2 regions of the Citrobacter sp. ANG330 genome follow, and region 1 is predicted to be linked to the other one. Evidence: predicted binding sites of a transcription regulator. Region 1 holds the regulator's gene; the other holds the start of a gene.
What was found. Region 1 encodes Fur, which represses iron uptake genes when iron is present. Its sites were predicted from a motif close to ATAATAATGAGAACNACTATCAA; they were not measured.
Positions count from the first base shown of each region.

Region 1 (4,430 bases):
GGCCATTCGCCGCGGGCATTTTCTCCCCAGGCCTCGCGCAGCCATTCGCGATTAGATTCAAATCCGCCGGCGGCCAGGACGCAGGCGCGGGCTTCAATGCGTTCGTTCCCGGCGAGGGCAGCGACAAACTCACCGTTGCGCAGTTCGAGGGCCTGAACCGGCGTGTTGTAGCGAATCTGTACCCCCAGCTTTTCTGCGCTACGATAATAGGCGTTCACCAGCGCTTTCCCGCCGCCCATGAAAAAGGCGTTGGTTCGCGCCACGTGCAGCGCGCCCGAAAGCGGAGGCTGAAAATTAACACCGTGCTGACGCATCCAGTCGCGACATTGCGAAGAGGTACGGATCACCAGACGCGCCAGCGCTTCATTAGTATTACCTTCGGTGACACGCCAGAGATCCTGCCAGAACTCCTCTTCGGGATAACTCTCGACCAGCACATCCTGAGGCGCATCGTGCATGCAGCGTAAATTGCGCGTGTGTTGAGAATTTCCACCGCGCCATTCTCTGGGCGCAGCTTCTAGCAACAACACCGAGGCTCCTGCCTCGCGGGCGGTTAAGGCGGCACATAACGCGGCATTACCGCCGCCGATCACCAGTACATCAACCATCGTAGACTCCATTACCATTTAACTATTTGTTAAATTTGTAATTAAAATGTATACGCACAGGTTGTACGGCCGCTATGGCGGGAAGCTAAAGAGCTGTTTAGTGAGTGTAAAGGGTTGCGCCCGGCCAACTACCGGTTTCCACCAGTTCACGCATCACTTTTGTGAGGATCACGCGGGCTGCAAGACCGGCGGGGGTGAGTTCATCGTCAGACAGGCTGACCAGAAAATTAGGGCGGCTGAGTATAGGATTGTGAACGCCGATCACTCTTAGCGCTTCCCTCTCAAGATGTGAAATGGCCGCTCCGGGTTGCAGCGTGGCGCCGAGTCCGCTGCGAACGGCGCGCATCAGTAACGTCAGACCGTCAATTTCCGTGGCGATATTCACCTTCAGTCCGTGTTCCTGACAGATGCCTTCCAGTCTGCCACGCAGTCCGTGGCCCTGGCTTGGCATGATCAGGGGAATATTCGCCAGTTGAGCAGGGGTTATGGTGTCATCCGTAATATCCGCCAGCAGGTCGTACGTGCCAATCAGAAACAGCCGCTCTTCGAGGATCGGTCTGGCGCTCCAGCGCAGGATCTTCTTTTCCTGAAACACGACCGCCAGATCAATCTGACGGGTGTTGATCATTCTTTCCAGATTGCCGGAGAGGCTTTCCACCACGTGCAAACGCACGTCGGCATAGTGTTTCCGCATCGCGTCAATAAACGGCATTCCGAGGATGGAAGCGGTGCTGGGCGCCATGCCAACGCTGACGTGTCCGGATAACCGCGCTTCGCGAGCCGCCAGGATCGCATCATCGGCGTGACGCAGCGCCAGTTGCGCCTGTGAATAAAAGGCCAGACCGGCGTTAGTGGGGGTCACACCACGTGAGGTTCGCTGCAACAGGCGGATCGCAAGCTCGTTTTCCAGCCGCGTCATCTGCTGACTGAGCGCAGAGACGCCGATGTCGAGATCGAGCGCCGCGCTGCCCATACTGCCGGTTTCCACAATGCGGACAAAATAACGTAGCTGGCGAAGTTCCATTTCGATTCTCCGGGTGAGGCAGGGTGATATTTTACATTAAAGCAACATGCTGGCGGAGGAAAGTGCTGAATGGGGAATAGCAGGCATAAAAAAAGCCAACCGGCAGGTTGGCTTTTCAGAATAATGCAGATTATTTCGCGTCATGCGCGTGTTCGTTTTCGCGGCAATCGCCTTCAGCGCAGTGACCGTAAAGGTAGAGGCTATGGTTCGTCAGACGAATGCCATGCTTTGACGCAATCTCACGCTGGCGCGCTTCAATAGACTCATCACTGAATTCGATCACTTTGCCGCAATCAAGGCAAATCAGGTGATCGTGATGATGCTGCTGGGTCAGCTCAAAAACGGATTTGCCGCCTTCAAAATTGTGGCGGGTTACGATACCGGCGTCATCAAACTGGTTCAGCACGCGATATACGGTCGCCAGACCAATTTCTTCACCCATGTCGATCAGTCGTTTGTATAAATCTTCCGCACTGACGTGATGGTTATCCGGTCCCTGAAGAACTTCCAGAATCTTTAAACGAGGAAGCGTTACTTTCAGGCCAGCCTTCTTTAATGCGGTATTGTTGTCAGTCATGCGGAATCTGTCCTGTTGCTAAACGATTCACTTCATACAAGAAGTGACAGAAATTGCACTCGGGATAATGCGTTTCATTATAGGACTGCCGTGTCTAAATGAAAACTGCAAGCCTCTGGCAAATGTTAATAAATAGTCGGTATTGCCTGGAAATGAGAGCGCCACCGAAAAACTCCCGCACATTGTACAGGGATGGGCAAGAAAGTTACAAATTTGTAGCAATTATTTTGATTGGTTCTGACTATTGATGCGGCGCAAACATTGTCTGCGCCGCAAAACATCAGGCGTTAATGATGTCGTCGAGGTGCAGTTCTTCGGAAATCTGCTTCACCCATTTTTCTACGCGCTCAGCGGTCAGTTCCGGCTGACGGTCTTCGTCAATCGCCAGACCGACAAAATGATCGTCATCTGCCAGGCCTTTGGAGGCTTCAAAATGATAGCCGGCGGTCGGCCAGTGGCCCACGATGGTGGCACCGCGTGGTTCAATGATATCGCGGATCGTGCCTAACGCGTCGCAGAAGTATTCTGCGTAATCTTCCTGATCGCCACAGCCAAACAGCGCAACCAGTTTGCCGTTAAAATCAATGTCTTCGAGAGTCGGGAAGAAGTCATCCCAGTCACACTGCGCTTCACCGTAGTACCAGGTTGGGATGCCGAGCAGCAGAATGTCATAACCTTCGAGATCTTCCTTGCTGCTTTTTGCAATGTCATGCACATCGGCAACGTCTTTACCAAGCTGTTTTTGAATCATTTTTGCGATATTTTCGGTATTCCCGGTGTCGCTGCCGAAAAAGATGCCAGTGATTGCCATGAGTAAAGTAACCTCTTGAAACTTATTGAAATGGTGGGGGCGAATTGCCCGCAGATAAGGGCAATCATAGCAGAACAGTCAGGTATGCGGAAATAGCAAACGCATACAAGTGCACTCCGTGCTACACGAAAGTGGGAGAAGGGGGGATTTCAGGCGAGATCCTGACCGCGCAGCGCTGCCAGTTGGGCCATCAATATCTCTTCTATCAGTTCACTACGGCTCATCTCACGGGATTCCGCCAACTCATTCAGCGCGTCGACAGCTTCCGCGTTGAGTTTGAGTTCGACACGCTTAAGGCCGCGAACTTTGTCGCGTTTGAGTTGATTACGCTTGTTAATGCGCAGCTGTTCATCGCGCGAAAGCGGATTGGTTTTCGGTCGTCCCGGGCGACGCTCGTGCGCGAACAGATCTAGTGTCGTACGGTCCGTTTGTTCTTTGGCCATGATTTTGGTGACTTCGGGGAAACAATCAGCCAGGCCTCTGCCCGGCTGGATAGCGCGCCATCATACATCAGCGAATGAGGCGCGCCAACGTTCACACGCGTAATCGCGCACGGACGCTGAGTTTTTAATCAGTTAGCCGTTTCATTAAGATAACGACGGATGGCGCGCAGCACCGCCTCCGGTTTTTCGGCATGCACCCAGTGACCAGCCCCGGCAATCACATGCGCGCGTGCTTGTGGGAACTGTGCCAGTAATTCATTGCGGTACGCCTCGGTGACGTAAGGGGAGTTGCCGCCGGGGATAAACAGCGCCGGGTGATCCCAGGCGGGAATCGTCTCCCAACCGACAATATGCGGATATTGCTCCCACAATACCGGTACGTTGAAGCGCCACTCGCCGTCAACATACGATTTCAGCAAAAATTGAATCACGCCTTCTTCATTAAGATGTTCGCGCATGACCGCGGCCGCCTGCTGGCGGGTTTTTGCCTCTGATGCCGTCACCGCGTTGATGGCGGCGAAAATTTCGTCGTGGCGGCGGACGTGGTAATCCACCGGGGCGATATCAATGGCCACTAAACGATCGATGCGTTCCGGGGCCAGCGCGCTGAGCGCCATCACCGCTTTCCCCCCCATCGAGTGACCAATAAAGGTGGCTTTTTCTATTTGTTGCGCATCCAGCGTGTCCAGCAGATCCTGCGCCATTGCCGGGTAGTTCATCACCGGGTCGCGAGGAGAGAGACCGTGGTTACGCATATCGACCTGAATGATGTCATGGTCGCTCACCAGATCGCGTGCCAGTACGCCCAGATTGTCCAGGCTGCCAAACAGACCATGAACCAGTACGATGGGAGAATTATTGTGCAGGTTTTGTGCGGATTGCGCTCGGATATTCAATTTCATGGCAAAGTTCTTTTTTTCGCTCTGTCGGGTTAGGGTATTATGTTGACCATTCTGCCACTGGGCTG
Region 1 is NZ_JASJUI010000004.1:422,013-426,442, forward strand. Features, by position in the region: gene tcuA (FAD-dependent tricarballylate dehydrogenase TcuA) at 1-608, opposite strand, end outside; gene tcuR (tricarballylate utilization LysR family transcriptional regulator TcuR) at 706-1,632, opposite strand; gene fur (ferric iron uptake transcriptional regulator) at 1,763-2,209, opposite strand; gene fldA (flavodoxin FldA) at 2,490-3,020, opposite strand; gene ybfE (LexA regulated protein) at 3,170-3,463, opposite strand; gene ybfF (esterase) at 3,592-4,365, opposite strand.

Region 2 (4,430 bases), on a different contig from region 1:
GGTCGACAGTGAGTAGGCAATGTTCAGCCCCCACAAAATGGAGAAGCCCATCCATCCGCGGCTGGACTCACGGGCAATTGCCCCCATTACCGAGATACACGGCACGTACAGCAGGACGAAAATCAGGTAGCTGTAGGCTGCTGCCGCGCTGCCAAATTTCTCACCCATTACGCCCATCGCGCCGGTCGCCATTTCGCCATCGCCTTTACTGGCTTCGATCGGGTTCGCCAGTACGCTCAGGCTGAAGGTGTCTTTCAGGCTCTGCCAGGTTTCATCCAGTGCGCTCAGCAATTCATCGCTAAGATGAAATTCAGCCGGATTAAATTCCTCGTCCTGAATATTTTCTGCGGTATAGAGCGTGTTGAGCGTACCCACTACCACTTCTTTTGCCATTGCGCCCGTGAACAACCCGACCGTGGCCTGCCAGTTGTCTTCGTGAACGCCAATCGGTTTGAAGACTGGGGTAATCACGCGGCTGACGGAGGCCAGCGCTGAATCGTTGATGTTATCGACAATCTTGCCACTCAGCGAAAAACTGTTAAATGCACTCAGGAATATGCTGACAATGACAATCACTTTACCGGCGCGCAGGACAAATCCTTTCAGGCGCTGCCAGGTCTGGATGATCAGACTTTTGATATGCGGAACGTGGTAAACCGGAAGTTCCATTACAAACGGTGAGGCTTCGCCACGCATGATGGTGTGTTTGAGCATCAGACCGGTGAGTACCGCCATCACAATACCCAGTACGTACAGAGAGAACACCGCCAGCGCGCCGTTCTGCCCGAAGAAAGCCGCGGCAAACACGGCGAAAATCGCCAGTCGCGCCCCACAGGACATGAACGGTGCCATCATGATGGTCATCAGACGCTCGCGGGGCGCATCCAGGGTGCGGGCCCCCATCACCGATGGCACGTTGCAGCCAAAGCCGACAATCAGCGGGACGAACGATTTGCCCGGCAGTCCAAGCGCCTGCATCAGACGGTCCATCACAAACGCGGCCCGCGCCATGTAGCCGGAGTCTTCGAGGAACGAGAGGAACAGGTACATCATGCCGATCTGCGGAACCAGCGGCAGAACGGTGTTAATCCCGCCGCCAAGCCCCTGGGCGAGGAAGATAGTCAGCCAGTCCGGGAAGTGAAGGGTATAACCGATCCACTGGATACCGTGAATAAAGATCGCCACAGAGCCGGCGTCAAATATCGGGGTCAGCGCGCCGCCGATGTTAATGGCGAGCAGGAACATCAGGTACATCACAAACAGGAAGATCGGCAGGCCCAGAAAACGGTTGAGAATGATTTTGTCCACAGCCGTCGTAAAGCGGCTGGGTTCTGCGGTCAGCGTGTTGCTTACCACATCGCAAATCGCCGCAATGCACTGATAACGCGCATCGGCAATATGCAGCGCCGGGTCGTCCATCTCGTCGCTCAGATGCGCCAGAGAAATATCCAGTTGCGCCGCGGCGTCACCAGCATAAGCCCGGCTGTAGATGTCTCCTTCCAGCATTTGCAGACCGAGCCAACGACGCTGTTGCGCAGGCATCTCTTTTGCCATGGCGCCCGCCAGTTTATTGGCCTCACGTAGCAACGGCTGGGCGTAGTGTACCAGTTCGACGTTTTCATTTTTGCTGTGGCGGTCAATCGCCAGCTTCAGCGCTTCGATACCGCGTCCACGGGTGGAAACCAGCGGGACGACCGGGCAACCAAGACGGGCTGAAAGGGAGTCGATATCAATGCGGATTTTCTGTTTTTCCGCAATGTCGAGCATGTTAAGGGCGACAATGCAGGGAATGCCCAGCTCAAGCAGTTGCAGTGTCAGATAGAGGTTACGCTCAAGGTTTGAAGCATCCACCACGTTAATTAACAAATCGGCGTCGCCGCTCAGAATATAGTGGCAGGCGATCTGCTCATCCAGAGAGGTTTGTGAAGAGATGGTGGTAAGCGAATAGGTGCCGGGCAGATCGACCAGCGTGACCTGATGGTCCGTGGTCGCGAATTGCCCCTCTTTACGTTCAACGGTGACACCAGCCCAGTTGCCGACGCGCTGACGGGCGCCGGTCAGTTGGTTAAATAACGTTGTCTTGCCGGAATTTGGATTACCAATTAAACCAATGGTTAATTTTTTCATTGTTATAGACTCACTGTATTAACAGGAAACCGCTTCCACTTCTAATAACGCCAGGTCTTTTTTACGCAATACCAGGCTGACACGACGCGTCTCAATATGAACAGGATCGCCCAGGGGGGCGACGCGCACCACGTTAAATGAGGAACCCGGAAGCATGCCGAGGGAAAGCAGTTTCTGACGGTATGCAGGACTTATTTCTCGGGAAAAGCCGGTGATTTTCCACGCAGTATCTGGAGCAAATTGCATAAGAACCTACTTGTTTCTCGCTAACTGGATGTTTACCTCATGGGGCAAAGAGGCGCGGCATGAGACCAGATGATTAGCCAACGAAGGAAAGAGTAAATAATCAACAATGCAATGATAATGAGAATGGTTTTTATCTTCAACCGATTAAATGTGACGGAATGTTGGTTTGAATAATAATCTGCGTTATTTTTGATATGGCTCAAAAATAATAACTGTCAGGTAAAATGATTTGAATTATTAATAAATGAACGTTGTTAATGTTTAATTAAGGTTTCATCTGTTAACGAAGTGAAAAGTTTAATGCGGTGGCGAGAGAACAGCGTAAATATGCCGGACAGGATGTTTCCACCGCTATCCGGCACATGATCCAAACTTAACGTTTTTTACCCATTGCTGCTGCCAGCGCATCCATCATCGCGCTGTTACCAGCAGGCTGCGCTTCACGACTACGCGGTTTTGCTGCTTTCGCTGCCGGACGGTCGTTTCCGCCGCCGCCACGACGGGCATTGGTTTCACCAGGCTGTTCGTCCAGACGCATCGTCAGGGCAATACGCTTGCGCTGCAGATCAACTTCCAGCACTTTCACCTTCACGATATCGCCTGCTTTCACCACGGTGTGCGGATCGTCGACGAACTTGTTCGACAGCGATGAGATATGGACCAGTCCATCCTGATGTACGCCAATATCCACAAATGCGCCGAAGTTGGTGACGTTAGTCACCGCGCCTTCCAGAATCATCCCCGGCTGCAGGTCATTCATGGTTTCAACGCCATCGGCGAACTGGGCGGTTTTGAACTCCGGACGCGGGTCACGACCCGGTTTCTCCAGCTCTTTAATGATATCGCTGACGGTCGGAACACCGAACTTGTCGTCGGTGAAGTCGACGGCTTTCAGATTGCGTAGTTCGCTGCTGTTGCCCATCAGGTCTTTCAGGGCCTGTTGCGTTGCCGCCAGAATACGTTCCACAACCGGATACGCTTCCGGGTGAACGGTGGACGCATCCAGCGGGTTATCGCCGTGGTTAATACGCAGGAAGCCTGCGCACTGTTCGAAGGCTTTTGGCCCCAGACGGCTGACTTTCAGCAGTTGCTGACGATTCTGGAACTGCCCGTTCTCGTCGCGCCAGGCCACGATATTCTGCGCCATCATGCGGGTCAGACCGGCTACACGCGTCAACAGCGGAACCGATGCCGTATTCAAATCAACGCCAACGGCGTTCACGCAGTCTTCCACCACCGCGTCCAGCTTTCGGGCCAGCTGAGTCTGGCTGACATCATGCTGATACTGGCCAACCCCGATGGATTTCGGATCGATTTTCACCAGTTCGGCGAGGGGATCCTGCAGACGACGCGCGATGGATACCGCGCCGCGCAAAGAGACGTCAAGATCCGGAAATTCCTGTGCCGCCAGTTCAGACGCAGAATAGACCGATGCTCCGGCTTCACTGACAATCACTTTCTGCGCTGTGACTTTCGGGAACTGCTTCTGCACGTCGAGGAAGAAGCGTTCGGTTTCACGCGAGGCGGTGCCGTTACCAATCGCCACCAGTTCCACATTGTACTTTTCACACAGTGCAGCCACCGCCACGGCGGCTTTCGCTGCCTGGCCGGTATGAGGATAGATGGTATCAGTGGCGACCAGCTTACCGGTGCCGTCCACCACCGCAACTTTCACCCCGGTACGCAGACCTGGATCAAGACCCATAGTGGCGCGCAGGCCCGCTGGTGCCGCCATCAGCAGGTCGTGAAGGTTACGGGCGAATACATTAATCGCTTCGTCTTCCGCGCGTTCGCGGACGGTTCCCATCAACTCGGTTTCGAGATGCATCAACACCTTGATACGCCACGTCCAGCTCACCACGCCTTTGCGCCAGCTGTCTGCCGGTGCGTTGTTCAGACGCAGATCGAGGTGATCCATAATGATCTGCTCGCAATGGCTCTCTTTCGGCGGCTCATCGAACTGCGGATCGGCATTCAGCGAAAGCTGCAACACGCCTTCATTACGGCCCCGGAACATCGCCAGCGCACGGTGAGAAGGCACAGAGGCGATCGGTTCA
Region 2 is NZ_JASJUI010000010.1:100,433-104,862, forward strand. Features, by position in the region: gene feoB (Fe(2+) transporter permease subunit FeoB) at 1-2,127, opposite strand, end outside; gene feoA (ferrous iron transporter A) at 2,146-2,373, opposite strand; gene QNN88_RS19085 (Tex family protein) at 2,747-4,430, opposite strand, start outside.
Region 2: the regulator Fur is predicted to act here: its motif matches at 2,485-2,507, upstream of feoA (ferrous iron transporter A).